3 regions of the Gracilibacillus salinarum genome follow, and region 1 is predicted to be linked to each of the others. Evidence: predicted binding sites of a transcription regulator. Region 1 holds the regulator's gene; each other region holds the start of a gene.
What was found. The regulator Rex, encoded in region 1, represses fermentation and respiration genes when NADH is low (regulators of the CRP and FNR family bind a similar motif). The targets are predictions, from matches to a motif close to TTGTGAAATATTTCACAA.
Positions count from the first base shown of each region.

Region 1 (10,382 bases):
CCTTCTACAACGGTAGTGTTTTCTTTCGTTACCACTACTTTAGAAGCGCGACCTAATTGTTCGATACCAGTGTTCTTAAGATCTAAACCAAGATCTTCTGTGATTACTTCTGCACCTGTTAACGTTGCAATATCTTCTAGCATTGCTTTACGACGATCACCGAATCCAGGAGCTTTTACAGCTACTGCATTAAATGTACCGCGAAGTTTGTTTACTACTAATGTAGCAAGTGCTTCGCCTTCTACATCTTCAGCAATTAAAAGAAGTGGTTTACCTTGTTGTACGACTTGCTCAAGTACAGGTAATACTTCTTGGATATTATTGATTTTCTTATCTGTAATTAAGATATACGGATCTTCAAGTTCTGCTTCCATTTTGTCCTGGTCTGTAACCATGTATGGAGAAGCATAACCACGATCGAATTGCATACCTTCCACTACTTCTAATTCTGTGTTGAAGCCTTTAGATTCTTCGATTGTGATAACACCATCGTTACCTACACGTTCCATTGCTTCAGCGATCAGTTGACCTACTTCTTCATCAGCAGAAGAAATAGCCGCAACCTGTGCAATCGAATCTCTTCCTTCGATTGGTTTAGAGATCTTGCGAAGCTCTTCTGTTGCGATTTCAACCGCTTTTTCGATACCACGGCGAACGCCTACCGGGTTTGCACCAGATGCAACGTTTTTTAGACCTTCCTGGATCATTGCTTGTGCAAGAACCGTTGCAGTAGTTGTACCGTCACCCGCAACATCGTTTGTTTGAGATGCTACTTCGGATACAAGCTGAGCACCCATATTCTCAAAGTTATCTTCTAATTCAATTTCTTTTGCGATAGTTACACCATCGTTCGTAATAAGTGGAGAACCGTATTTTTTATCTAAAACAACGTTACGACCTTTTGGTCCAAGTGTTACTTTTACTGCATTTGCAAGTGTATCTACCCCTCGAAGCATTGCGCGACGTGCTTCTTCACTGAACTTTAATTCTTTAGCCATAATCGAAAAACCTCCCCGAAAATTTTAAAAAATGTATGTGATTTTATTGTTAATGCTCTTCGTTATCCTTAGCCGATAATTGCTAAGATGTCGCTCTCACGAAGAATTAAGTATTCTTTACCTTCATATTTCACTTCAGTGCCAGCAAATTTAGAGAAAATAATCGTATTGCCTTGTTCTACTTCAAGGGCAATTTTTTCTCCGTTATCTGTTACACGACCAGAACCAACAGCTACAACTTTACCTTCTTGTGGTTTTTCCTTCGCAGAATCTGGAAGAACAATTCCACTTGCTGTTTTTTCCTCTTGCTCTACAAGCTCAATAATGACACGATCACCTAATGGTTTAAGCATCTTTTCGTTACCTCCTTGAATTTCACATTCAATAATTTGTCGATTATTAGCACTCTAATACAGGGAGTGCTAACACAATTCTTATAATAATGAATACAAGCATTTTTTGCAAGTATTTTACTAACGATTAATGAATTTTTTTCGCTGTTCTAACTCACACTTCTATATGTAGACGAACTATTTCAATTTTATTCTAAATTTATGTTAAAATACGTATCATGATAGAAAAAGAAAATTAAGGAGTCGTTATACGTTGCCAAAAAAATATATATATTTGATTGTCACCTATGTTGCCATGCAGTTTTCCATTTTTTTAGCGTTACCTTTTAGAGATTTAATCACTGATATGGAAACTTTCTCTACATGGTGGTCCGTAATCACATTTGCATTGGCGTTAGTTGTTTCATTCATTATATTAAAAGGTGAAATGAAAGAATTCTTCGACCTGGAACATAAAAGAATAGGAAATATTATTCTATGGTCAATACTCGGTTTCTTTCTCGTCATGATTGGACAATATGCATCCATCCTGATCGAAACATTCGTATTCGGAATTAAACCTGGGTCAGAAAATACGATGGATTTGATGAATGTAGCTCGACAAATGCCGATCTTCATTATCATCATTTCAGTATTAGGTCCAATATTAGAAGAGTTAGTTTTTCGAAAGGCTATCTTCGGGTCACTGTATAAAAAAATGAATTTCTTTTTTGCAGCGATTATTTCAGGTCTGATCTTTGCTGCTGTACACATGGATTTCAGCCATTTACTAACCTACACAGCCATCGGGATGATCTTTGCCTTTTTATATGTGGAAACAAAACGAATTATTGTACCGATTATTGCACACATGTCGATTAATACATTCGCTGTAATCGGACAACTTTCATTAGATTCAGAACAGATCGAACAACAAATGAAGCAATTAGAGGAACTAATGACGATTATTATTGGAGGATAATAGGATTATGCGTATATCACCTTTGCGTTCTGCCTTCTTTTATATTGTACTGTCTGTATTGTTTATTTACATCGCAGTACAATCGGCAGAAGACACAGTATTTAACTTTATCACCATCTTTTTAGCGACCTTTGCGACGATCGATATCGTGGTTGCCATACGGCTTGTGAACCTGCACTTTCGTATAAAAAAAGCGAATGATAAAAAGAAAAAATAACCATCCTTCATTACGAGGATGGTTATTTTTTATCATTCATCATTATCATCATTCAATGGATAATGCTTCATGAAATAAACAAGGGATTGCAGTTCCACTGCCAAATCAATATGATGAACACGGATGCTGTCGGGCACGGTAATTCGAGCCGGTGTAAAGTTAAGAATGCCACTGATGCCAGCATCGACGAGCCGATCCGTAATATTTTGTGCTTCTGACACAGGTACGGTTAGAATAGCTACCGAGATCTTATCCAAATAGTCTTCAAGTTCATCAATGTGATGGACCTGAACATCACCAATCGTACTTCCTACTTTTTGTTTGTCTGCATCAAAAGCCATTTCGATTTTCGTATTGTTGTTTTTGGTAAAATTATAATTCAAAAAAGCGGTTCCTAAATTACCTACCCCAATCAATGCTACAGGTGTATTCTCATCCTGGTCCAATGTCTTACGAAAGAATCCGAGCAAATATTCCACATTATAGCCGTAACCTTTTTTTCCAAGTGCACCAAAATAGGAGAAATCCCTTCGAATCGTTGCGGAGTCTACTTTTATTGCTTCACTTAGCTCCCTGGATGAAACTCGTGATTTCCCTTGAATATGCAAATTGTTCAAAAATCGATAATATAAAGGTAAACGTTTAGCTGTTGCCTGTGGTATTTTGTGTTGATTCGACATCATTCATTCCCCTTACTTTTAATCGCTTTCTAACTTGTGAAGGATTTTACTTACTTTTATTCTAACAGATATATCCACAAATGTCGTGAAATTATTCACTTAACACATATTGATTGCACAAAATGTTGAAATGAATAACAGCCGCTTGCAGTGCTATCTGCTTTTAGATACACTTAATACATTAGAGGTGAACCAGATGATTTATTTACAAGTAAACAATTTAACTAAAAGATTCGGTGCAGAACTGATCTTATCCAATATTAAACTAGAAATTAAAAGCAATGAACGTATTGCAATCGTCGGTCGGAATGGTGCCGGTAAATCGACACTGCTCAACATTATTTCCGGTCAACTGAGCTACGACGAGGGAGAAATTCATAAACCAAAGGAAGTATCGTTAGGATATCTTGCCCAGCATTCCGGTTTAGATTCTGATGAAACCATTTGGCAGGAAATGCTGAAGATCTTTGAACATTTTCAAAAAGATGAACAAGCGCTACGTAAGATGGAAGAGCAGATGGGTGATCCTGATTTGCTTGCAGACCACGATCGTTATCAGCAGTTACTTGCCAAATATGATCAGAAACAAGAACAATTTAAATTAGATGGTGGCTATCAGTATGAAGCAGACGTCAAAGCGGTCTTAAATGGTCTTGCTTTCCCGGAATCGATGTGGGATACGCCAATTGCTACTTTAAGTGGAGGTCAGAAAACCAGATTAGCACTAGGAAAGCTACTTTTAACAAAACCAGATATCCTGATTTTGGATGAACCGACCAACCACCTGGATATCGAAACACTTACCTGGCTCGAAGGCTATTTAAACAGCTATTCCGGTGCAGTTGTGATTGTTTCTCACGACCGCTACTTTTTAGATAAAACCGTGAATATTGTCTATGAAATTTCTCGTCATCATTCCAGTAAATTTCATGGCAACTACAGTAAATATCTAGAACAAAAAGCTGCCAACTATGAACGTGATCTGAAACAATATGAAAAACAACAGACAGAAATCAAGAGAATGGAAGACTTCATTCAAAAAAATATTGTACGTGCCTCGACTACCAAGCGAGCTCAGAGCAGAAGAAAACAATTAGAGAAAATGGAAGTCATGGACAAGCCCGCAGGTGACGAAAGTTCCGCTAAATTCAGCTTTTCCGTAGACAGAAGAAGTGGCAATGACGTGTTGAAAATTAATGATTTAGCCTTTCGCTATCACACCGCTTCTTCTGATACATTTTCCAATTTACGGTTGCACATTGAACGTGGCGACAGTGTCGCGCTTGTTGGACCAAATGGGGTAGGGAAGTCGACATTGCTAAAAACAATAATCGGTCAATTAGATCCTGCATCAGGAGAAATCCAACTCGGTGCTAATGTCCAAATTGGCTATTATGATCAGGAACAAACACAATTAAATACGAAGAAGACCGTTTTACAAGAATTATGGGATGACTATCCTTCTATGGATGAGAAGGATATCCGCACAATTTTGGGTAACTTCTTATTCTCCGGCGATGATGTCTTGCGTAACGTATCTGCCTTAAGTGGTGGAGAAAAAGCAAGACTGGCTCTTGCGAAGCTTATGATGGAGAAATCAAATTTCTTATTACTGGATGAACCGACCAACCATTTGGATTTGGATAGTAAAGAAGTGTTAGAATCTGCTTTAATCGATTATCCTGGTTCCATTCTTTTTGTGTCGCATGATCGTTACTTTATCAACAAGCTCGCGACCCATGTATTAGAAATGCAGCCTGATAAGACAACACTCTATATTGGAGACTATGACTACTATGTGGAAAAAAAGCAAGAAGAACAGGAGCTTGCTGCTTTAATAGAAGCTGAACAAGCAAAGACAGTAAAAAAGACAACAGCGAAATCTGATTTCGAACAAGAAAAACAACTAAAAAAAGAACAACGAAAAAGGGATCGCCGCATCACAGAGATAGAAAATGAGATTGAATCATTAGAACTTGAAATGGAAGAAATTCATCAGCAATTATCCGATCCTGAAGTATTTCAAGACCATGAAAAAACACTGGAATTGTCGAATCAAGAGAAAGCAGCACAAGCAAAAGTGGATAATTTAATGGAAGAATGGGAATCATTACACGAATAGTCGAAAAGGACAAATTGCCTTGTGGGTAATTTGTCCTTTTTATTTATGATCCTTTCCACTTTATACACAGAGTTATCCACTTATTCACCCCTACTAATTCAGTTATTAAGATAATTGTCCACATTATCCACAATTATAATGATATTTATCCACATTTTTTCATGCGCTTTAATTCTTGATATGACAACGTTCTTTAATTTATTCACATTATTGCTCATTTGCTTGTGGATAATGTCGAAAAGCTAAAAAAATGAAAGATTTGATCCTATAATAACTAAGGCTGTATGGCAAGATGGTCATTTTGATATTTTTTATCTGCTTAGCAAAGTTTCGGAAATAGGCTCCACGTCCTGTGGGCACGGAGCTGTATTCTTGCACATTAAATTTCTCCATATGGATACTTGGTTAGTAATCATATTAGAGAAGAGTCCAACTTCATGTTCAATTTGATTACTGCTGTGATTGCATTTATTTATTTTCTTACTAAATAAAAAGGAAAGCCTGAAGCTTATTAGTTTTAGACTTTTTATTGTGTAGACAGATGATGTTTGGTAATGTTTATCAGGTTCGTATGAAGATTACTCTTCTTCATGCGTTGGGCTTTCTCTTGCTACTCCTTTCGCCTGAAGTTTCCTCTTCTTCATGCGTTGGGCATCCTCTTGCTACTCCTTTTGCCTGAAGTTTCCCCTTCTTCATGCGTTGGGCGTCCTCTTGCTACTCCTTTCGCCTGAAGTTTCCCCTTCTTCATGCGTTGGACGTTCTTTTGCTACTCCTTTCGCTTGAAGTTTCCTCTTCTTCATGCGTTGGGCGTCCTCTTGCTACTCCTTCCGCCTGAAGTTTCCCCTTCTTCATGCGTTGGGCGTCCTCTTGCTACTCCTTTCGCCTGAAGTTTCCCCTTCTTCATGCGTTGGGCGTTCTTTTGCTACTCCTTTCGCTTGAAGTTTCCTCTTCTTCATGCGTTGGACGTTCGATTGCTACTTCTTTCGCTTGAAGATTACTCTTCTTCTCATGCGTTGGATATAAATCTCGCAGTTAGCACTTCATATCCTAGCTGTTGCATGAATTAAGGGGCTATACATCAGCGTAGGCCTATCACATATACTCCCGGCTGAAGATCCACAACGTCAACACCTGTGTTTACTAGTAATGCTTCGAAGTAGGCTTCCTCGGTGCAAGGAAGCAGAGAAGTTATCCGAGTAATAGCCTAGCTTCAGCCGTGCCCCGAGAAGTGGTTGGACGAAGAGGTATTTCAGCAACATATATTACATCAAAATGATAGCTAAATCCATATGATTTCTGCTATTACTACACTTTTATACTTTCTGTACTAACAAGAAAAACGCCAGAAAGTCTTAACTTTCTGGCGTTGATCGTTTGGCGTATCTTTCTAGACTTAAACCCGGGTTGGCGTTTAGATCCCATGTGGCACGATGACCTTGTTGGTAGGCAATTGAACCTGCCGCTGCTATCATCGCTGCGTTATCCGTACATAAGGATAATGGCGGGAACAGCAATTCCATTGTCTTTTCTGTTTGGAATTTTTGCTCCATTGCGTAGCGTAAACCTTTGTTAGCTGCAACTCCACCAGCCACAATAACTTGCTTTACATCAAATTGTTTCGCTGCTTTATACGTTTTTTCTGTTAACACATCCACCACACTAGCCTGGAAACTTGCTGCTACATCCTCCTGCTTTAAGCTCAAATCCTTTTGCTTCGCATTATGAAGCGTGTTAATAACTGCGGATTTTAGTCCACTAAAACTAAAGTCAAATGAATCGTCTTCCAGCCAGGCACGAGGAAAGTCAATCGTCTCTTCACCTTGATGTGCCAAGGTATCAATTTTTGGTCCGCCTGGATACGGCAATTCGAGCGTCCGGGCTACTTTATCATATGCTTCTCCCGCCGCATCATCTCGCGTTTCACCAATAATCTCAAATTCTCCATGACCTCTCATTAAGATTAGCTCCGTGTGACCACCGGAAACAACTAACGCTAATAATGGGAATGCAAATTCTTTTTCTAAACGGTTTGCATAAATATGACCAGCAATATGATGGACGCCTATTAACGGTTTTTGGTGAGCATAGGCTAAACCTTTTGCCGCATTCACACCAACAAGCAGTGCACCAACAAGACCGGGACCTTCTGTCACTGCAATCGCATCGATATCATCTATTGTTAAATCAGCCTTCACAAAAGCCTCCTCTAATACGAGTGTGATCTGTTCAACATGATGTCTGGAAGCTATTTCAGGTACCACCCCACCAAATCGCTGATGGCTTTCAATTTGGGAAGCTACTACATTCGATACAATTTCGGTACCGTCCTTAATGATAGCCGCCGCTGTCTCATCACAGCTCGTCTCCACTCCTAAAATATATTCACTCATAAACTCACCCACAATACTAAAGCATCTTCCTGGTTGTCAGTATAATAGTTTTTACGTATACCACCAGGTTGTAAACCGAATTTCTTGTACATTTTCTGTGCAGCCAGATTAGAAACACGTACTTCTAATGATAATTGTATAATCCCACTGGCAACTGCGTAATTGATCACATACTGAAATAATCCTTTGCCGTATCCTTTTCCCCGGTAATCCGGATCAATCGCAATATTCGTAATTTGTGCTTCATCAATTACCATCCACACGCCGCAAAAACCGACTACCTTCTTATCCACAACAGCTACAAAATAATGTGCATAAGTGTTTTTGAATAATTCCTGATCATAGATATCATCTGGCCAAGGTACCGAAAAGGAACGCTTATCTATTTCTTTAACCGCATGTAAGTCTTCTGGTTCCATTTTGCGAAATTCTACACTAGACATTTTTCTCTTGTTCCTTTAACCAATTTGCCTCAGCTTCTACAAGCCTAATATAGTTCGGCGTTAACTCATGGACATGGCTCTCCTGATAATCTGCAGCCAATAAAGCAAGGACGCCTGGACGCGGAAGATTATCCACTGCATAAGGGAAGTGCGCATAGTCCCCGAGTTTTTCTTGTATCAACTCCTGATGTTTATCTAAATCCTGACTTAGAAAAAGTACTGGTTGTGCACGTTGTTTTAAATCTTCTAGCCACTGCTCCATTAAGATATTCTGGTCCTCCGTCAATTCTTGTAAATGACCCTGTTGATACTCGTATAACCCGGTATACACCAGACCCCTTCGTGCATCAAAAAAAGGAGAAACCATCATTTTTGCATATCTTGCATTATGCGCGAGTAACGCTAAACTCGAAATCGCCACTATTGGAATCTGCAATGTCCATGCCATTGTTTTGGCCGTTGCCAATCCTATTCTGACCCCGGTATAAGAGCCTGGTCCTTTCGCGACGGCAATCCGATCTAATTGATCAGGGCTTAACCCAGCTTGATTCATCACATAGTCTATAGCCGGCATTAAACCGATCGAATGATTACGTTTTACATTAGCTGTATATTCCGCCTTTATCGCTCCATTTGAACTCACCGCTACTCCCAATATCTGATTGGAAGTATCTATCGCCAACACATTCATTAATATAACTCCTTACATACGGAATGAAAGTAATGACCAACGGGCTGAAAAATAATCTTCCGTTTCGTTTCATCTATCCTTTTCATCTGAATCGCCAATCGCTCATCAGGTAGAAATTCTTCGATAAAATGTGCCCATTCGACAACCGTAATTCCATCTCCATTAAAATATTCATCAAATCCGATATCTTCTTCACTATTCTCCAGACGGTAAACATCCATATGGTACAGTGGGATTTCACCTTGATATTCTTTTACAATTGTAAATGTAGGGCTATTAATTGTTCTGGTAACCCCCAGGCCCGCACCAAGTCCCTTAGTAAAAGTTGTCTTTCCAGCGCCTAAATCACCTTCAAGCGTAATGACATCATTAGGTCTCAGTAAAGTAGCTAATTTACTGGCCAATCGTTTCGTTTCTTCTTCAGTTGCTGTTTCAAATATATATTCTTCCATGTTATCACCTTTTCAGATGTGTATAACCTGATTTATCTAAGATTTTTAAATCACCTTGATATCGTAACCAGGCTTTGCCGTTATATTTTTCATCATCTACTACCGTACCGATTGCAGTAAGCATAGTGCCAGTAGCATTCGCATAATCCATCAGTCTATCCCAATCTTCAAGTGGAACTGTGCCTAATAATTCAAAATCCTCTCCACCACTCAATATCCATTGATACAGATTATCTGGTGAATACTTTGCAAGTAACTCGTGATATGGGATTCGATCATAGTCCAACAGCAGCCCTTTATGTGAAGACGCTGCGATTTCATTGGCTTCATTTGCAATACCATCACTTACGTCATTTAACGCCATCCGTTCTATTGGAACAGATTGATTGATAAATGAGACTCTTGGGGTTGGCATCTGGTGCCGATTAATAAAATATTGCGAGCCTTCTTGTGCTTGTTCGTTGAGTAAAAGATGTAAGCCGTATGCGGAATCACCAAGCGTACCAGTTACAAAGATTATATCATGTTCTTTCGCAGTATTACGATATCTAGCTTTACCATTGTCCACTATTCCTAATACGGTGATCGATAAACTTAGTTGATCACCAGAAACAGTATCACCACCGATTAAATCCATTTGATAAGCATGTGCTAATTCTTTCATACCTTTATAAACTTCTTGCAGTTCTTGTGGTGCCCACCGGTCAGGCACTGTCACAGACACTAAATAGGAGACTGGTTTTCCTCCCATTGCCGCAATGTCACTTATATTTGCTGCCAGTGCACGGTAGCCGATATAAAACGGTGCAGCTGTCTTCTCGTTAAAATGAATGTTTTCAACCATTGTGTCCATTGTCATTATAATATCGCTATTGGTATGTCTCAATATAGCAGCGTCATCACCGATGCCCTTAATAACAGATGATTGACGATAATACGCTGGCTTGATCGATTGAATAAAGTCAAACTCTTCCATGCCCGCACCTCCAAAAAGCAACCTAAAATTATCATACCAAATCTTTATCGTTGGTGACAGGATGAACCTCTATTATCACGTTCTAACCATCTGTAAGAC
Region 1 covers NZ_CP095071.1:3,554,692-3,565,073, reverse strand. The annotation lists gene groL (chaperonin GroEL) at 1-998, opposite strand, end outside; gene groES (co-chaperone GroES) at 1,067-1,351, opposite strand; gene MUN87_RS16700 (CPBP family intramembrane glutamic endopeptidase) at 1,605-2,312, shown strand; gene MUN87_RS16695 (DUF4305 domain-containing protein) at 2,320-2,529, shown strand; gene MUN87_RS16690 (redox-sensing transcriptional repressor Rex) at 2,562-3,212, opposite strand; gene abc-f (ribosomal protection-like ABC-F family protein) at 3,406-5,331, shown strand; gene tsaD (tRNA (adenosine(37)-N6)-threonylcarbamoyltransferase complex transferase subunit TsaD) at 6,684-7,721, opposite strand; gene rimI (ribosomal protein S18-alanine N-acetyltransferase) at 7,718-8,164, opposite strand; gene tsaB (tRNA (adenosine(37)-N6)-threonylcarbamoyltransferase complex dimerization subunit type 1 TsaB) at 8,157-8,855, opposite strand; gene tsaE (tRNA (adenosine(37)-N6)-threonylcarbamoyltransferase complex ATPase subunit type 1 TsaE) at 8,855-9,307, opposite strand; gene thiL (thiamine-phosphate kinase) at 9,312-10,283, opposite strand.

Region 2 (10,382 bases), 830 kb from region 1:
TGATTTTCGATTGTTTCTTTCGTCACTTTTGAGAACCTCCTTATAACACAAAATCCATACCTGCAATGGCAGTAAATGATGTTGGACTTATCCACCAATCATTTACTAACAAAAGAGGTATTCTACCATTCTATTATCACTGGAATAAACATTTAAACTCTAGATATGCTGAAATTTCCCAAAACACCCTACTATTCAATGGTAATAACAGGAGGAAGGAATTATATAAAACTTTTCCTCCATTTTATTAATATGATTACCTGTTGTATTTAACAGAACAAGTTTAACATCACCTTCTTAAAGAATCATCAGAAGTTCCCTACCCCTTAGAATGAGCTGTCGATATGTTCGTCCTCCATCATCATACGGATAAATACCAAAAAATGACTGCTTCGTTTCTGGGTTGACGATGCATTTTCTAACTCTTCGACAATTTTCTCATGTGAAAGATTCGAAAATGCACATTGACAAAAAAAAAAAAAACATGTTACGGTATTATTATACAAATTTTGGATAGGACTGTAATAATTTATGAAAAGAAGCAAAATCATTTCTTCAATTGGAATCGCCTTCGTATCACTCACATTATTTTCTACGGGTGTAAGCGCAGACACAAATGAAAATGAAAAATTAACAGAAGAACACCAAATCAATTGGGAAACAGAATGGAATAGCAAAGGTGATTTAGACAGTTCAATTGAGTTTGGAAGTGTTTCTGGTAGCGGTGGACAAGTCTCTTCTCGAAGTTGGGGATCCTTATCTACCGGGAAAACAAATACTTCTTCTGACTATGTGAATAACACGGTAACTAGCACTGGTACATCAAAAGGTAAAGTTCTCACTACAGTTACTTCAGCTACTACTAGTGTAAAAGACGTTAATACTGGAGTTTCAGTAAACGGTGATAAAAGTACTGCGATAGCTAAGTTTACAGCAGAATCCACAGCTACAATTCCGGCTATTTCTTTAAATTCTTATTGGGGTTTAACTATTCATACTGCTACAGATTCCGGAATTTTATATGAAGCTAGAACGGCGGATTCTTTGACGCATTTATGAAATATTTGAAATAATAGTATTGAAAATTGCACTAAGCAATTCTTGCTTAGTGCAATTTAGTTAGAAAGGATAAATATATTGAAAAAAACACTAATCATATTAATAAGTATTACTTTTTTGACTATAGGTTGTTCTAATAATGAATTAAACAAACAGTATAGTGATAGTGATGTGAAATTCTTATCTAGCAAGAGTGATGTATTAAACAGGTCAGAAAAACTAGAATTATTAAATCAATCGGATCAGATGGCTACTTCCTCTGTCCCTTTTACAGTAGCAAAAGCCTTTTTTCCAGATGATGAGTTTGTAAATAAGATAACTATACAAAAGGGGGAGAGCTTTACTTATCTTAAAGTCCCAAATGGTAGAAATAGTATCACTGGAGAAATCGTGGTTGAAAACGCTAAGAATGAAGATATTGAACTTCAAGTAATTTTCATGCAAGGCAATAATTCTGTTAAAGTGAGGCCTAAAGAAGCAGTAGAGTGGTCAAGATCCTTGAATTTTCAAGTTCCCTCGAAAACCTCTATTAGTCTCAATGTCGAAATCACAATTGATAAAGAAAGTTTTCAAGAGTTCTCATTTATACCAATAGAAAAAGTACCGAGTGACCAAAAGTTAGGTAATGAAACGATTACTAATTCTCGTTTTTTCTTACAACTAGATGATGTTACGATAAAGAATAAATCCTTAGAAGAACAATCATTCAAATTAAATGATAATGAAATTAATTCTTTAAAAAATCTTCTACCAACACCTACTTGGTTTGATGAAAACAAAAATGACATAAAATTTATATCAGACAAGGGCGAGTTCTTTAGTAAGAGACCTGTGAAAGGTATTAAATTAGATGCAATACCATATAGTACAAAGGTTGATATATTACTTTTTGATGAATATGGTAATTCATCATTAATAAAAGAAAATGTGTCTGTTGAAAAAAATAAAGAAAACTATATTTCTATAAGCGACAAAGTTATTAATGATATGTACGCTCAAGATATGCGGCAATATATTATGGTTACTAATAATAGAGAAGAAAATATTCTTGCAGATATCAGAGCACTGATACAAAAACAAAAACCATTTCCAACATCATATCAAGGGATTCTTGAATTACATCCCTTGAAGAATTAAACAAAAACAAAGAAGGTGTAATTTATTAATAAATGGTGTGTATATCAAATAATAAGCATAATATGTTTAGGTAGTTTTTTCTTTTTTGTAGAAACTAAAGGTCATGATTTTTTTCTTTCTTTTGTATCATCTGACCATAGGATAGGAATACAAATAAGTGTAGCATTAATTATATTGGTACTTTTAGGATTTAATTACCTAATGTTTTTTTTTCAAATCCAGAAACACAAACATCTCTTTAATCATAATTTTTGGAATAAAGCACCTTTTATTTTTACAATAATAGAAATATTACTAATTATCCTGTTTCTTTCATTTGGAGTTACTGGAGATCTTTTTATTTTAGTAGAACATCAAAGGTGGATTATTTATATTTTCATGACCTTGTTTATATCAGTATTATATTTTATAGTGTTAGCTGTCGTGGCTAGATATAATAATTCCTCAAGATCTATAATAAAAATTAGTTTTTATTGTACATTTCTTTTTTTAGTTATCTCTATATTCTTACTTTAACATAATTGTGCACAGGTGCCAGGCACCCTAAAAAGACAAAACCACTAATTTGTCCTCTGTGTGAGAACATTTCAATAAATGATCTTCCTACAAGTATCTTCATTTACACTGTACTCCCCGGCTGGACATAACCTGCAATTTGTCTTTTTGTGGTGACAGGCACCTAACACTATTTAACCTTCTTCAAATCGCGTTTCATTTGCCGGTTAAACCCTTCCGTTAACTCATCAAACAAGCTATCCCAACTATCTTTGAACTGCTTATACAGTACCGGATATTTTTTGCGCAGCTTAATGATTCCGGCTGCGAAGTCTTCTTTCTCTTCTTCAAATTCTGCTACAACAGACAGTGGGATGCCATCAAGTACGGACGCTACTTCCTCTGCTGGCAATTTGTCGGCATAAAACCATTGGAATCCTTTCAGATAAAGCAGCGGAAACATGTCTTCATCCCCGCCAAGTCTGTCTAATTCCTTCTGGGCCCGTGCGTTGTTCTTTACTTCAAATTGTAATTGTTTCAGTTCAGGATCGTTCTTATCTGATAAGAATGTAAGCAAGTTAATATAGACTTCCGCTTCTCTATATTCCGCAAGCTGATAATGCCCGCTAAAACTAGCCATTAACTGCTCGTACAACTCATCTCTGTCTTCTTGATTGGTGATATTTTTCATATGTTTTTTAAATTTACTCTGTACTTTCGATAAGGCTGACCACTCTCTGGACACGACGACCATTTCCAGCCATAAGAGATAAATGGGACCGTCATTTATTGTGTCGGTACCGTCCTCCGAAACGGAATTCTCCATCGTTTTCATCGCGTTCTTAAATTTCCCTATTTCAGCATAAAGGACCGCAAGAGACATCGCCAAAACCGGCGTGTACTCTGGAACCCGCTCCATACCTTGATGCAGCGTTTCAATCGCTTCCTCCATACATTCCATATCGGTTAACACTTTTACTTTTACCGAGTGCATAATTGCCACTTCTTCAGGATCGGAAACAGAGGTTAAGATATCCGTAAATATGCTTTCTACTTCCTCCAGGTCGTTTTTTAAGCCGGCTAATTGCATAAATCCGGCCTTCACGATTAAATTGTTAGAAGTTAGCTTGTCTGCCCGTTGAAGCAGATCTTCTGCTTTCTTGGCATCACCCTGCTCGATTGCGGATAGAGCATTTTCCAGCAAATCCTCTTCCTTGCCTCCGTATTTGCGTAAGAAGTCATATTCTTTTCGTTTGATCGGATCTTTTAGCGTTTCATACGCTTTTCGCACCTTTTCGAAGCCTTCTGGGTCTGTTTCGGGTGGATGCTCTTTCACTGCCTTAATATATTTCTCTTTAATTCTGCCCTGTCCAATATTGGCAGTGGTTCCTAGAATTTTATAATAATTTTCGATTTTTTCTTTCGCCATTTTCGACAACCTCCTTATAACTCAAGATCCATAAATAAGTCTGTTACCTCATCAATAGCCTCTTCTAATAACACCTCGTCGACTACGGCTATGGCCTCATTTAGATCATCTAAACAATGCTGGACTTGTACCTTGTCCTCACCGGATAACGTTTTTTCAGCTTCCTTGCAACGGTTCTTCCATTGTTTTGCCTCTTTAAGCAACTCCTCCAGCTCGGCATCCTCATCCAGCAGATCAAATAAGTCCGGCTGATCAAATTCCGGCAGCTCGTCCTCTCCTTGATAGGCTGCTTCTACTTTTTCCTTGCTCTGTTGTAATGCTTCTTCCGAACTGCGGTCCATCGCATCCTGCAGCGTTACTGTCATCGATTCACCTGTCGATACACTGGCAGCTGTTACTTCTAAAATACCGTTCAGATTATAACGGAAAGTGACTTCCACTGCCTCCGCACCAGCGGGACTAGCTGGCAGTCCTTTTAATACAAATTCATTTAAAAAGTGATTGTCTCTGGCTAACTCGTGTTCGCCCTGGAAAATTTGGATATGCACTTCTGTCTGATGGTCCACCACTGTACAGAATGATTCCGAACGCGTTACCGGAATGGTTGTATTTCTCGGAATAATGGCCTTGTAACTTAACAGTTCATCCATGACGTCTTCGATCACCGCGATACCCATGGAAAATGGGGCTACATCCGTCACAATCATCCCACTGTCCGACAATGCACCAGATTTCAATCCACCCTGGACAGCAGCACCATAAGCAACGGTCAGGTCCGGATCGATATTGCTCTGCGGCGATTGTTGGAAATAGTCCTCAATTAAGGCATGTACTTTCGGAATCCTTGTCGAGCCGCCGACCAGTAATACGTTATCAATTCCATCTGCAGCCAGTTCTGCATCTGTTAACACATCTTCCACCTTGGCCATCGTTTCATCAAGTAATGGGGAGATCAAGGTGACAAAGCTATCACGAGTTATGGTTTTGTATAATCCTAATGGCTTCTCGTTCTTCATTACGACAACCGGGATGGCGATATCAACTTGCTCTTCAGCAGACAGCTGCTTTTTTATTTTTTCTGCTTCCTCTTTCAACAAAGCCTTTCCGCGAACATCCTGACGCGGGTCTACGCCATGTTCTGACAGCATCGCTTCTGCCAGCCATTCTACTAACAGCCAATCAAAATCTTCCCCGCCCAGCTTGCTATTTCCGGTCGATGCTTTTACCTCCAGGATACCATCCATCATTTCCACGACGGAGACATCGAACGTCCCGCCACCTAAGTCATAAACGAGTATGTGACGATTTTCCTCTAGGTTCTGCAATCCATAAGCTAGCGCAGCAGCCGTTGGTTCATTGATAATTCGTTCCACGATGAAACCTGCCAGTTCTCCTGCTTTTTTCGTTGCTTTTCGTTGTTCGTCGGTGAAGTAGGCTGGTACGGTAATGACTGCCTCTTTCTCTCCTTCACCTAATCGCTCATCTACCTGCTCCTTCAAGCTCTGCAGGATCATTGCCGACACTTCTTCCGGTAAGTAGTTTTTGCCGGAAATCGGGATGCTGGCTGTTTCACCCATTTCCCGTTTCACGGTGGCCTTCGTTCTGTCTGGCATCCCTATCAGGGCGGCGCGGGCATCTTCCCCCACGATCACATTCTGATTAGGATCGATCAGCACAACGGACGGAACAATCTCACTGCCATCTTTAGCGGGGATTATTTCTGGTTTACCTTGATGAATATGAGCCACCGCTGAGTTCGTAGTACCTAAGTCAATCCCGACGATCGGACGAAACCCCTGATTTTTATCTTCCTTACTCATGTACATCCCCCTCTACTGTTATGACCTGTGCCTTGCGGATCACTTTGCCTTGCTCGTTAACAAACCCTCTTTTCAGCACCTCGACTACTTGATATGGAACGCTTGGTGTACTAGCCAGTTCTGATTTGGCAACCGTTTGCATGGATTCTGCTAGCTGTGGATCAAAGCCTTTCCCCAAGACTTCCACTTCATATACGCCTATGTTCTTCAGGTCAGTGAGCATAGTTTGTATCCAATGCTTGAGCATTTCTTCCCATTGTTTATCTGCTTCCTTAATTCCCGATGATACGTGATCCATTTCATCAATCATCGCCAAATGGGATTCTATCTGTTGCTTTTGCCGATGTTGATACTGGTTATTTTCATTTGATAGCTTGTCACGTTCCGTCTGTATAGACAGGACAGATGGTAAGTTGTCCAGTTTTTCTTCGATGTTCTTGCTCGTTTTCACCTGGTGTCTGGACAATTTTTTCAATTGATCGGTCACTTTCAACACATGCTCCTGTAACTCATCCACTTGTTGTTGCAGACGTTCCAGTTCGTCATGCTTATTTTCTTTTTCGTCTGAATTCTTACGCCAAAATTGCCAATTCATTGCTATCTCCTTGTTTGCTTTTTTTTCGACATGATTCTGCTCTACTTTTATTTTATCTGATGCGCTATGACATAACAAATCATATCCGGACAGAAACAATCTGCTATCCTCCGCCACATCGATTTAAACGGACTAGACTGACATTCACCCAGAAAAAACCCTGCTATTCAACGTAATAGCAGGGTTAAGAGAATTACAAGAAAACCTGTTCCAACATTTTATCAAGATGGATCTCGGTCGTATTTAACAGCGCAAGATCAACGTCGCCTTCTTTCAGTATCATCGGCAGTTCCGTGCACCCCAGAATGAGACTATCGATATGTTCTTCCGCTATCATCTTCTGGATAATTGCCAGAAAAGACTGCTTCGTCTCCGGGTTAACGATGCCATTTTCTAGCTCTTCGACAATTTTCTCATGTAGGAAGAGCTGGTCCTGTTCACTTGGAACGACGATTTCTTTTCCGTTTTCCAGGAATGGCTTTTTAAAGAAGTCATGCTCCATCGTGAATTTGGTACCGAGCAGTCCTACTTTCTTTAGTCCTTGTTCTGCGGCTTTTTCATAAGTTGCCTCCACGATGCTGATCATCGGTACCTTTGTTAGCTGGCTGACTTCCTCAAAGACAATATGCGGGGTGTTGGCCGAGATCACGATAAAGTCTGCGCCTATTGCTTCCAGTTTTTGTACTGCTTCCCCTACGTATTCGGTCAAGTCATTCAATCTGTTTTCACTAATACAAGCAAAAATGTTATACATATTAATACTGTTGATGAACAGCTCTGGCAGCACCTGTTTGCTGTTCAACTTGTCTTGATATTTTGCGATAAATGTTTGATAGTAGTCCACGGTTGATTCTGGGCCAAGCCCGCCTACAATACCTGCCTTTTTCACAGAAAATCCCCTCCACACCGTATTTTGCAAAACATGTATTTTATATACATATTATGACACAGATTGGATTCTTTGTGAATGCCTGCTGCTTATGTTTCGAGCAGCTCCTTCAAGATCATCACATGATTATACTCCAGCTCTTTCGTGGCAAAAAGGAGCGTGATCTCTCCATTATGCTCCTCGTAACAGTCCTTTAACTTCGCCAACGCTTCTCTCTTCTCCCCGTCATCTCTTAATTCCTGCAGATATTCGGTTCGAAATGTGGCAAACTTCTCTGGATCATGGCCGAACCATTTACGGAGACTGGGCGACGGGCCAATTTCTTTCAGCCATAAGTCCAGCTTTGCAGCCTTTTTGGAGACGCCTCTTGGCCAGACGCGGTCGACTAGTATGCGTATGTTATCGGTTTTGGTTGGTTGGTCGTAGATTCTTTTTAGTTTCATCGGATGCTCCTTGTGTCATTTTTACATCAAATATTATCCCGATAAGTCAACGTCATCTGTTGCTCGTTTATATCTTCTACCTGGTCATTTATATTGGTAACCATCTTGCTGATTTGTTGATCCGTATCCTCCAGAATCTGCAAATTATGCTGTTTGAGCCGTTGTGTTTGCTCAAGCATCGAATCGATGATCTCCCCTTTTTGATCTTCATTCACAATGATGGAATCAATTAATTGGTAGAATTCTTCTAAATAAATTTGTCTGATTTTATTCTCTAACTCTTCCGGTGAAAGATCCTGATATCCGATATCAATCAATCTCATTTTAAATGCCGGGCTAGAGATAATATCTTTCTCCATTACCATCACCCACCTTCTTTATCAAACAACTGAATATTTTTTAACCATTCGACTATTTCTTCTTTTTTGGCAATCCGTTTTTCTTCACACGCTTTAGCGCCTAGTTCTTTCGAGCATCTTATATCTGTAAAAATGTGAATTTGTTGTCCCTGCTCTTCTTTCCGAATTAATGTAGCAAGTTCCGTAACATCATCATATTTATATTCTGCAATTTCTACATGCTGATCTTGAAACGCAGAAGGAATTTCTTCAAAGCTTAAATCGACACCCATCCTTGACGTTATATCTTCTTTACCATGCGCTGCGTCGGATAAGAAGCTATAGTATTCTACCTGGTGACCTACATATATATTTTCAAAGTTTTTTGTTTCCATATTTACTAACTCACTGCGATTATCCGGGCCAATATTATAACTTTTCTCACTGATCGTCATATCTTCGGGAAAGTTCATTTGATATGCCCCGGTCTTGGAGACAAAAGAATAATAGCCTTCTTCCGTTGGTTCAGTTGATTCCATAAATCCCCGTGTAAATTCATCCTGAAATGCTGGCACATCAGGTAAATCCGTTGCATTCATTTCAGATGGTTTCGCATTTTGATTATTTGTCATTTGACAGCCTCCTAAAAAAACAGTTAAGACAACAAAGATAAGGAGATTTCGAATTTTCACAATAGCAGCCTCCAAGCTTACAGTATGACGTGATCATTATTCCATGTTTAGTGTACATAATATAGGAAAAAAATTGTAGTAATTACTGATAAATAATGGGAATTATTTTAAAATGAAGGTGTTGTTGGATAAAATCTCAGTAAAAACGCTTAGGAGGATGGACATGCTTGAACGAAAGCTGTATTGTTCCGATTGTAATAAAGAAATAGAAGCTGGAGAAGACATCTATGCAAAAATGAAGGCTCCCAAACATAAAATCATGGTGGAGATTAAAGCTTATTTAAAGAAGGAAAGCGATATTTTGTGCCAGGAATGCTTTGGGAAATGAAAGGATCCAAGCATCACTGTAGCGGATCGCTCTGAAAGCATCTTCTTGTAAAGATGCTTTCTTAACGTTTTTGATTGCGAAACGCTTCTAAGACAATGAATAAAATTCCCAATATTAGAGAAATCCAGATCACAATATCAATGGTGACTGGAGCCATATCAAGCATAGCTATCCAATTTCCTGAGGTTGCGATGTCATTGCTTGCAACTAATATTGCGGTGCTGATTAACTTACTTGCGTATATAACGGCAGCAATGAATAGTAATGAAATCCCGACAAGAGTACGCTTCACCTATATTCCCCCTTTTTATCGGCAGAATGGCTATTCCCTTCCGCCAATACTTCCTAAATAGTCCATACACTTACTCCTTCTTCACAATTCAAGCAATCTAACGATCTCACCAATATTATGGCCAACCCAGCACCCGATCAAGGGCAGAATATCGCTAGGATAGTCTAACTCCGTACCGCCGAAATCCAGAACAAACAAGCAAACGGTGAAAGCAACACTCATTCCCCCTACTATGACTGTTTCTATCATTGTTCGCCGCCTCCAGCGCTCCTCGCCGCGAAAATCTTTATCAAAGGCCGATACACGCTTCACCACCTTGGTTCCGATTGTCTTTCCCGTTTTTAAGGTATATAACATCATTGCTGTTACGACCCAGCCACTTACACTTAAAGATCCAAACACAAAATGGGAATTTCCTCCCATTTCGACTATACTTATATACAAGGCGAAACAAAACAGCAGGAGCAGATTAGTTTGGACTAATTTTATTTTTTTCAAACGCTTAACCTCTCGTATATCCCAGCCTGACTCAATCATTTTATCCTCCCTTCTTAGGAATTAGTTAGCATGACATATTTTCCGTGCTCTCTGTAATAGTCGAATACTCTTTGTTAGTAATCTTTCAGGAAATTCAGCCTGTTCTGATGCTAAGGTATACGCATATCCTAACACTTTTCCATCATTAATAAAATGTTACCCAAACAGTTTATAAGATTCTTAGTTTTTAGCATCAAGTATAGTTAAGATTTCACTTATGCCTTGCATGATAAACCCGTTCATCATGATCAAATAGCACCCACTTTCGTTCACTAGACTTCCTTCTATCCTCCCTTATGTTCGAATGCCCTCTGTTTCCAATAAAAAA
Region 2 covers NZ_CP095071.1:2,724,831-2,735,212, forward strand. The annotation lists gene MUN87_RS12610 (J domain-containing protein) at 1-26, opposite strand, end outside; gene MUN87_RS12615 (hypothetical protein) at 532-1,059, shown strand; gene MUN87_RS12620 (hypothetical protein) at 1,138-2,196, shown strand; gene MUN87_RS12625 (J domain-containing protein) at 2,882-4,120, opposite strand; gene MUN87_RS12630 (Hsp70 family protein) at 4,135-5,940, opposite strand; gene grpE (nucleotide exchange factor GrpE) at 5,933-6,535, opposite strand; gene MUN87_RS12640 (aspartate/glutamate racemase family protein) at 6,729-7,424, opposite strand; gene MUN87_RS12645 (DUF488 domain-containing protein) at 7,514-7,867, opposite strand; gene MUN87_RS12650 (hypothetical protein) at 7,894-8,226, opposite strand; gene MUN87_RS12655 (YvcA-related protein) at 8,232-8,837, opposite strand; gene MUN87_RS12660 (Fe3+ hydroxamate ABC transporter substrate-binding protein) at 9,061-9,225, shown strand; gene MUN87_RS12665 (hypothetical protein) at 9,287-9,517, opposite strand; gene MUN87_RS12670 (hypothetical protein) at 9,599-10,054, opposite strand.
Region 2: a site for Rex is predicted at 8,993-9,010, ahead of MUN87_RS12655 (YvcA-related protein). Genes of this name have one in related genera too.

Region 3 (10,382 bases), 1.5 Mb from region 1:
GTTACTTATCTGTTTTCTTTAATTTCGATTCGGTTTAAGGCACGTTGTAGTGCTAATTCTGCCCTTCTGAAATCAATTTCATCTTGTTTAGCTTGTAAACGGCGTTCTGCTCGTTCTTTTGCTGCGCGGGCACGTTCGATATCGATGTCCTCTGGCTGCTCTGCTGATTGTGCCAGGATGGTCACTTTGTCAGGGCGTACCTCAAGGAATCCTCCACTTACGGCAATGCGATGTGGATTTTCTCCTTTTAAGCGCACAGAACTTATTGATAACGGTGCAACGAGCGGAATGTGACCTGGTAGGATCCCGAGCTCTCCACTCTCAGCTTTACAGCTAACCATTTCAAATGAATCTTCCAGAACAGGGCCATCCGGAGTAACAACACTTACTGTTAGTGTTTTCAACAGAACCCCTCCTTAGGCTGGAATAAAAGCAAAAGGCGTTTTTTACGCCATTTGCTTCGCTTTTTCTACTACTTCTTCGATACGACCTACTAGACGGAACGCATCTTCTGGAAGGTCATCATATTTACCGTCAAGGATTTCACGGAAACCTTGAACAGTTTCCTGAACTGGTACATAAGAACCTTTTTGACCTGTAAACTGCTCCGCAACGTGGAAGTTCTGAGATAAGAAGAACTGGATACGACGCGCACGAGCAACGGTAAGTTTATCTTCATCAGATAACTCATCCATACCAAGGATCGCGATAATATCTTGTAATTCTTTATACTTTTGGATTGTTTGCTGAACTTCACGCGCAACATTATAGTGCTCATCCCCAACGATCTCAGGGTCAAGGGCACGAGATGTTGATGCAAGTGGATCCACGGCTGGGTAGATACCTTGCTCAGATAATCCACGGTCAAGGTTTGTTGTTGCATCTAAGTGAGCGAACGTTGTAGCCGGTGCCGGATCCGTGTAGTCATCGGCAGGTACGTATACCGCTTGGATAGATGTTACAGAACCTTTGTTTGTAGATGTGATACGCTCTTGTAATTGACCCATTTCCGTTGCAAGTGTTGGCTGGTAACCAACGGCAGATGGCATACGGCCAAGAAGTGCCGAAACCTCTGAACCTGCTTGTGTAAAACGGAAGATGTTGTCGATGAACAATAGAACGTCCTGACCTTGCTCATCACGGAAGTGCTCCGCCATTGTAAGACCAGTTAAGGCAACACGCATACGAGCTCCAGGTGGTTCGTTCATTTGACCGAATACCATCGCTGTTTTTGCGATAACGCCAGAATCTTTCATTTCGTAGTAAAGGTCATTACCTTCACGAGTACGTTCCCCAACACCTGCGAATACGGAAATACCACCATGCTCTTGTGCGATGTTGTTGATTAATTCCTGGATTAGTACGGTTTTACCTACACCCGCACCACCAAATAAACCGATTTTACCACCTTTGATATAAGGTGCTAGAAGGTCTACTACTTTAATACCTGTTTCCAAGATCTCTGTTTCTGTTGCTAAATCTTCAAATTTCGGTGATTGACGGTGAATTGGATCACGGCGAACTTGTTCTCCTAATTCTTCATCAAGGTCAATCTTCTCACCTAATACGTTGAAGACACGGCCTAATGTTTCTTCACCTACTGGTACAGAAATCGGTGCGTTCATATCTAATACTGCTGCACCACGTTGTACACCTTCTGTAGATGACATTGCAATTGTACGTACAGCGTCATCGCCTAAGTGAAGTGCAACTTCTACTGTAAGATCCTGCGTTTCACCGTTCGCTTCATACTGTACTTTTAACGCGTTGTAAATTTCAGGGAGGTGTCCGTCTTCGAACTTAACGTCAACTACCGGCCCCATAATTTGAATAACGTGTCCTTTTGCCATCGATTTCCCTCCTAACTAAATGATTCCGAATGGTATTATTCTAAAGCGGCTGCCCCACCGACGATTTCGGTGATTTCTTGCGTAATGGCTGCTTGTCTTGCACGGTTATATTGTAAGGACAGATCATCAATAAGATCATCCGCATTGTCCGTCGCACTCTTCATCGCTGTCATACGAGATGCATGTTCACTCGCTTTACTGTCAAGAAGTGCGCCGAAGATCAAGCTTTCCGCATATTGTGGCAATAATACATTTAAAATTTCTTGTTGATTTGGTTCATATTCATACGTGCTTTGTACCCCTTCAGACATTTCGGACAAGTCTGTTAATGGTAAAAGCTTTTTCTCTGTTATTTCTTGTGAAATCGCACTGATGAAGTGATTATAGAAAATCACTAATTCATCGATTTCTTCATCAATAAAAAGTTGTACCGTTTCAGATGTTAATTCTTTAATTTCCGCAAAGCTTGGCTGATCGGAAACACCAGTAATTTCTCTCAAAATCGGCATGTCACGTTTCTTAAAGAAATCACGACCCATACGACCTAAAGTGATAATCGTATATTCATCTTTTGATTGATGTTTTTCTTCTATTTTTCGATATACTTGGCGTAATACTCCACTATTAAACGCACCTGCTAAACCACGGTCAGATGTGATAACAAAATAGGCTGTTTTCTTCACCTCACGTGTTTGCAGCATGGGATGATCTGCATCCTGGCCACTTCCGGCAATGCTATGGACGACTTCTTTAATCTTATTGCTGTATGGATCAAAAGATTTCGTTAATTCTTCTGCTTTATTTAGCTTTGAAGCAGAAACCATGTGCATAGCTTTTGTGATCTGTTTTGTTTTTTTCGTAGAATTAATACGCGTTTTTATATCTCTAAGAGATGCCACTATTTTTCACCGCCCTTTCCAAAAAGGTTGAACGTTTCCTATATTGAAAGCGAAGGGAGTTCTGTAACGTTAACTCGCTACAGAAACGCTTGCTTCTTATTCGGATACTACAAATGTTTTCTTGAATTCTTCTACTGCTCCGCTCATTTCGTCAGCGTCAGCTAGTTGACCAGTTTCTCTGATTGAGTTAAGCAAGTCTTTCTTGTTTTGGTCCATCCAATTCAAGAACTCATCTTCAAAGCGCGTAATATCTGTAACAGGAATATCATCAAGATGCCCTTTTGTTAAAGCAAAGATGATCATAACTTGTTTTTCTACTACTAATGGCTTGTGAAGACCTTGTTTTAATACTTCTACTGTACGTTGACCACGGTTCAATTTAGCAGCTGTTGCTTTATCTAAATCAGAACCGAATTGTGCGAATGATTCCAGCTCACGGAACGACGCTAAGTCAAGACGAAGCGTACCGGCAACTTTCTTCATCGCTTTGATCTGTGCAGAACCACCAACACGTGATACAGATAGACCCGGGTTTATCGCTGGACGAACACCAGAGAAGAATAAGTCAGACTGTAAGAAGATTTGTCCATCCGTGATGGAGATAACGTTTGTTGGGATATATGCTGAGATATCACCTGCTTGTGTTTCAACGAATGGAAGAGCTGTTAAAGATCCTCCACCTTTTGCATCACTAAGCTTCGCTGCACGCTCAAGTAAACGAGAGTGTAAGTAGAATACATCCCCTGGGAATGCCTCACGACCTGGCGGACGACGTAATAATAAGGAAAGCTCACGGTATGCGTTCGCTTGTTTAGATAAATCATCATATACAACCAATACGTGCTTGCCGTTATACATGAAATCTTCACCCATTGATACACCTGCATATGGTGCAAGGTATTGTAATGGAGCTGGTTCACTGGCACCTGCTGTTACTACAATCGTGTAATCAAGCGCGCCATAACGACGTAATGTTTCTACTGTTCCACGTACAGTTGAATCTTTTTGACCGATTGCTACATAAATACAAATCATATCCTGATCTGCCTGGTTTAAGATAGCATCGATTGCTACAGTTGTTTTACCAGTTTGACGATCCCCGATGATTAACTCACGTTGACCACGACCGATTGGCACTAATGCGTCAATCGCTTTGATACCTGTCTGTAATGGCTCATCAACTGATTTACGATCCATTACACCAGGTGCTGGAGATTCGATTGGACGAGTCTTAGATGTCTCCACTGGACCTTTACCATCAACAGGTTGTCCTAATGGGTTAACAACACGACCAATAAGTTCCTCCCCTACTGGCACTTCCATAATACGGCCGGTACGACGAACTTCATCGCCTTCACGAATACCTGTATATGGCCCAAGAATGACAATACCTACGTTTGATTCTTCTAAGTTCTGTGCCATACCCATGACACCATTTGAAAATTCAACAAGCTCTCCAGACATTACGTTATCTAAACCGTGTGCACGTGCGATACCATCACCGATTTCGATAACTGTACCAACATCTGCTACTTCGATGTCTGAATCATAGCTTTCGATTTGCTGTTTAATCAGTGCACTGATTTCTTCAGCTTTAATGCTCATGCCATTTCACCCCTATCGTTCTTAATTTGCAGTTGCGATTTGTCGTTCTAATCGATCGAGCTTTCCTTTGATGGAACCATCATACACTGTATTGCCAATTCTGATTTTCACTCCACCTAAAAGCTTCGGATCAATTTGATTATTTATCTTCAATTCTTTAATGTTCAATCTCTTAACGAATACTTGTTGAATCTCTTGCTGCTCTGCATCAGACAATGCACGAACAGAATAGACTGTCGCTTCTTTAACACCTCTTGCCTCTTGTGCAAGGGTAATGAAAGTTGTTGCAACATCTTCTATAATTGCTTCATTGTGGCGGTCCACCAATAACGAAAGTGTATGTAACACATCCTTCGAGAATCCCTGGAACGCTTCGTTTAACAGTTGTTTCTTCTTATCTGCTTCTACTTTCGGATGGTGCAAGAACTTAAGAAATGCTTGATTATTTTGAAAAACTTCTTTCACTGTTGCTAGTTCTGCTTCAAGAAAATCAATCGTTTCTTTTTCTGTTGCAATTTGAAAAAGAGCTTCTGCATAACGCTTGGCTACATTCGTTTTACTCATTGCTCTTCTCCTATCTTTTTAATGTAGTCACTGATCAACTGTTCCTGATCTTTTGCATCGATTTCTTTTTCAATCACTTTAGTAGCAATCTGTACTGACAATGTTGCCACTTGTGCCTGAAGTGCTTCGACTGCTTTTTCTTTCTCACGTGCGATATCTTCTTCAGCAGATTTCTTGATACGAGTTGCTGCTTGGTTTGCCGCTTCGATAATCGAACGTTCTTGTTCCTGACCAGCTTTCTTTGCATCTTCAATAATTTGTTGCGCTTCCTGACGTGTTGCTTTCAATTGCTCATTCGCTTCACGTGATGCTTTTTCAGCATCGACACGGTTCTTTTCAGCTGTTTCGATCTCATTTGCGATATGATTTTCACGCTTTTGCATGGTATTCATGATTGGTCCCCACGCGAATTTCTTCAATAAAGCAAGTAAAACCAAAAAGCTGACTAATGAGAAGAGAATATCTCCACCATGTAAACCGCCGATTGACGCCTGAATGATGAGTCCACTTGATAAAAGTTGCACAGTGTTCACTCCTTCCTCCGTATAATCATCTATATCCATCTATAAATTGCATTCTGTATTCAAATTCGTTGCACAACGGCACCACAATGCCAATTAGCAATGAATATTTTTTCATAAACGAATGGCGAAGGTTGTCATCGACGAACTCCGCCATTCTGTTTCATCTAAAACTATTAGCTACCCATTACGATAAACGCGATAACTACCGCAAAGATCGGAATCGCCTCTACCAATGCTACCCCGATAAACATTGTCGTTTGAAGTGCACCTCTTAATTCTGGCTGACGTGCAATCCCTTCTACTGTACGACTTACGATCATACCGTTACCTAAACCAGCACCTAGTGCCGCTAAACCAATTGCTATTGCTGCTGCTAATGGACCCATTATTGTTTCCTCCTTTAAAAAGTATAAATTATTAAAATTGTTTTATTTTAATGGTCTGAACTCACTTTATGAGACATATAAACCATCGTTAACATAGTAAAAATAAATGCTTGAATAGCGCCTATAAATAAACTGAACCCTTGCCATGCCACCATTGGAACGATGGATACGACAGTTGTTAAAGGGAAAGCTATCATCGCCATTTTGGTAATAAGTGATAATAAAATTTCACCAGCAAAGATATTACCGAAGAGACGCAAACCTAAAGTTAATGTATTTGTAAACTCTTCAATAATCTTAAATGGAAGTAAAAATGGTACAGGTCTAACATAATCTTTCGCGTATTCCTTGAACCCTTTTTCCTTTACCCCATAATAATGGGATAAGACAATGACAAGCGATGACAATGTTAATGTCAATACCGCATCAGAAGTCGGTGATTTCCACCAGAGGTCGTGCCCAAAAACCACCATAGTAATAACCCCTAATATATTACTGACAAATATAAAAACTAGTAAAGTTAATCCCAAGGGTAAGAACGTTTTACCTGTTTTCCAATCCATCGTGTCGCCAATAATACCTTTCACGAAATCAATAATCCATTCCATGAAATTCTGGAAACCAGTTGGCTTCATTTGTAATTTTCTCGCTCCAACCGTACAGATAATAAATACTATTGCTGAAGCAATAAATGTCATCAAAATAGTAGATAAATTAAAATCCAACCATGGAATTCCTAATACATCATGAACTATTGGTGCCTCATGATCCAATTCCTTCACCTCACTTCCTTTGCTAGTCTTGATTTCTAAATAGTGCAAAATCTATCATAATAACAACATAAGTTGTCATTAATCCCATAATAACCGATAAAGAATGGAAATGTTCGTCATAGTACAGAGCGATTAACACCGCTAATCCTGCAGTGGCAAAACGGGTAAAGGTTCCTATCCCGAAAGCACGACCACCCTCTACGACAACTTGTCCAAACCGGTCGATCTTTCGTTGCATTACCCATAAATTATAAAAACTTAGTGTAGTTCCCAGGAGGAGTCCGAGGAATATTCTCGTAAAAGGTGTTAGGCCTAATCCAAGAACAAATAATGCAAGAAGGTAGAACATCCATTTACGCTGACGGGTAATTATTTGCTTATATTGATTCATTATCATTCGTCTCCCGTTAACTCTCTAACATAATGGAACATTCCGTATAACCCGGCTCCTAAACCGATAAAGAGTCCGATTAATAAAAAAAGTGGTGATGTGGATAAATGTCTGTCAATAAATCTTCCAATAAATAACCCTACAAGTGGCGCTCCGACAAGTTGTGACAAAATTGCAGAATATACTGTCAAACCGTAATAGGTACTTTTCTTGGGCGGTGACATCTACTCACTCCTAATTTCGCACAATCTCTTTATATGTACAAAGGAAGAAAATCTAACCAAACAGATAGATTTTGTCACTATATTGAAACCCTTATCATCCACACTAAATTAGCATACAATAGGGGTAATCTAATGTCAATCTCTTTTGACCACAAAAACTAAAAATAAACGGACAAGTATCCACATCGGTAATCAAAACCCTTTAATAACAGCTTTCAAGTGAATAGTTTCACTTTTCGAAAGAATTGTGACAATTCATTCGAGTGTCGAAACAACCGCTTTTTTTGTAGAAAAACCGATCATTTAACCACTCCCATACCAAATTGTTTGGTATTGAAATGTCTTTTTTTCTTTCGTTTCAATGGTGATATTTGCAATATATTGACCTTTTATGTCTGAATTACGTTCGATATCCCCTTCAATTACGCCAGGCTGCAAATCTTCACGTTCAACAATGGTCGTCTCATAGGCGAAGGTTTGCGGATTATACAAATCAATTGTTAATTTCTCTGCTTCTTCTACTAAATAAAGCTGATAATGATAACCGTCTTCCAATGGGGTAACAGACAGCTCGAGCCCCATCGCTGTCGGAATCTCGTGATCATCTGACAGGAACATATACGGAATCGGCGTTTCATTAAGATACAGGTAGCCTTGCTTAATCGTTTCTTCCAATAAACTAGGCCGGATCGTTGCCTTCACCACTATTTCTTTTTTCTCATGTGGTTGCAATGTAAAAGACCGCGGCAGCTGAAAATGGATCGCTTTTTGCTGATCGGGCAGTTGAAAGGCATATTCCTTCGTCTGATCGGATATATTTTCGATGATTAGTGTGTCTTGCTTCTGCTCACTATTGTCACCAATTTTGCCAAAGCGCAATAAGGATTGATAGATCAGCGTGTCTGTATTGATCGCTTCCTGCGCATTTACTTTTCCTGCACCTTGCGCAGTTGGTTCAAAAGCCTGAAATGGATCAGCGGTTGTCAGCAGAGCGGCTTTTAATTGTTTCGGTGTCCAGTCTGGATGGGCTTCTTTCAGTAAGGCTATCACGCCGGCGACATGGGGAGCCGCCATGCTCGTACCGCTAAGTTTCTGATAACCGCCGGGTACTGTACTTAAAATAGCGGCACCCGGTGCTACCACTTCCGGTTTAATCGCCCAGTTAACGGTGACAGGTCCGCGCGAACTAAAATCTGTTACGGTATCCTGGACATGCTGGTATTCGAGGTTCAAGTAGCCTGGGTTGTGCTTGAGCCATTCGCCATCTTCCTTCGTTATCGCTGCCACAGGAATCGTGATATTTGGATCAATGCCACCTTGAAACATGCCGTCTTCATTATTAGCGATTAGTAAAGCAGCGGCTCCTTTTTCCTGTGCCTCATAAGCCAATTGCGTAAAAGGAATCTCGCCTCGCTCTATTATTAAAATCGTATCATGTGCAATCTTATCTGGATTGTTTGTCACCTTCATATCTCTGGCAAAATCCCATGGCTGTGAGCCTTGCATCGGTAACATGTTAATTTTTTTGTCATGGAATCGTTCATATAAATAGGCAGATTCCATTGCTGGTGTCGATGCACCGACAGAAATGACATGGTCAGCTGTGGCCGGCGAACCTACTGTCCATAGATCTGGACCAGTATTCCCGTTGGCGATAACGACGGCCACTCCTTCATCGGCAGCACGATTAACAGCAACACTCGTCGGCCAATCCGGTCCATTAATCGAATTACCTAAAGATAAGTTGATTATATCCATCCCATCTTTGACCGCTTTTTCGATAGCAGCCATCACTTGCACAGACGTCCCGGTTCCACCCGGGCCAAGGGCGCGATAGGCATATAATTCAGCATCAGGCGCTATTCCTTTCATCTTGCCATTGGCTGCAATCACGCCAGCGACATGACTGCCATGCAATGTAGGAATACCCTGATCCGGTTTGGTCTCCATTGGGTCTTCATCAAAATCGACCAGGTCGAAGCCACCTTTGAAATTTGGCTGCAAGTCTGGATGGGTATAATCAATGCCTGTATCAATCACGCCAACCTTGACGCCTTTTCCTGTATAGCCTGTCTCATTCGGGATAAGGAAGGGAATGCTTTGATTGATGTTCTCCTCGGTTTGCTGGGTTTGATAGTTTTGCACCGGATAGGTCTGTTTGAAATAACTGTTTTCTTTAATATCCTCTAAGTTTTTCGGGTCTGTTTTTATTGCTATGCCATTAAATATCGTGTCATAAATCGATAATATCTCCACACTAGGATGATATGTTTCGATTTCTTCTGCCACCTGATGAGGATCCCCTTCTACTTCTATAATAAAAGGTAATGGCTGCTCGGTATGTATCGATGTAAAAAGGAATAAAGATAAGATAAATGACACGACAAGCACTCCTTCCACTAGATAGGAGTATTGTTAACTTGGGTTGGAAAAGATATGTATGGAAGATGGAGAAAATTGCTGATAAGAACATGGGATATGTTGGTTAGAAAAAACAACTGAAACGCGGTGACCGGGTTCCAGCTGTTTTGATTGGTGTTATTTTGTTCCGAATAATCGGTCTCCTGCATCGCCTAGCCCTGGTACGATGTAACCTTTTTCGTTCAGTTTCTCATCAAGAGCACCTAGGTAAATGTCGACATCAGGATGTTCTTTTTGAAGGACTTCAATGCCTTCCGGTGCTGCAATCAGACACATTAGTTTAATGTTCGTTGCGCCACGCTTTTTCAAGGAGTGGATGGCGTCATTTGCTGATCCGCCTGTTGCTAACATCGGGTCAATTACGATCAATTCACGTTCTTCTATATCTGAAGGCAATTTAATATAATACTCTGTTGGTGTAAATGTTACTGGATCACGATACAAGCCGACATGTCCTACTTTTGCAGCTGGGATCAGTTTCAAGATTCCGTCCACCATACCTAATCCAGCTCGCAAAATTGGAATTAATCCAATTTTCTTACCACTGATCACTTTCGTTGTTGCTTGTGTGACCGGTGTTTCGATCGTCGTTTCTTCAAGAGGCATGTCCCTTGTAATTTCAAATGCCATTAAAGTTGACACTTCGTCTACTAACGCGCGGAATTCTTTCGTTCCCGTGTTTTTATTTCGTATGTACGTTAACTTATGCTGAATTAACGGATGATCCAAAACAAATAATTTACTC
Region 3 covers NZ_CP095071.1:2,017,047-2,027,428, forward strand. The annotation lists gene MUN87_RS09395 (F0F1 ATP synthase subunit epsilon) at 6-404, opposite strand; gene atpD (F0F1 ATP synthase subunit beta) at 447-1,850, opposite strand; gene atpG (ATP synthase F1 subunit gamma) at 1,886-2,749, opposite strand; gene atpA (F0F1 ATP synthase subunit alpha) at 2,846-4,354, opposite strand; gene MUN87_RS09415 (F0F1 ATP synthase subunit delta) at 4,376-4,918, opposite strand; gene atpF (F0F1 ATP synthase subunit B) at 4,915-5,442, opposite strand; gene atpE (F0F1 ATP synthase subunit C) at 5,616-5,828, opposite strand; gene atpB (F0F1 ATP synthase subunit A) at 5,876-6,601, opposite strand; gene MUN87_RS09435 (ATP synthase subunit I) at 6,624-6,992, opposite strand; gene MUN87_RS09440 (AtpZ/AtpI family protein) at 6,995-7,216, opposite strand; gene MUN87_RS09445 (S8 family serine peptidase) at 7,520-9,598, opposite strand; gene upp (uracil phosphoribosyltransferase) at 9,755-10,382, opposite strand, start outside.
Region 3: a site for Rex is predicted at 7,434-7,451, ahead of MUN87_RS09440 (AtpZ/AtpI family protein). Genes of this name have one in related genera too.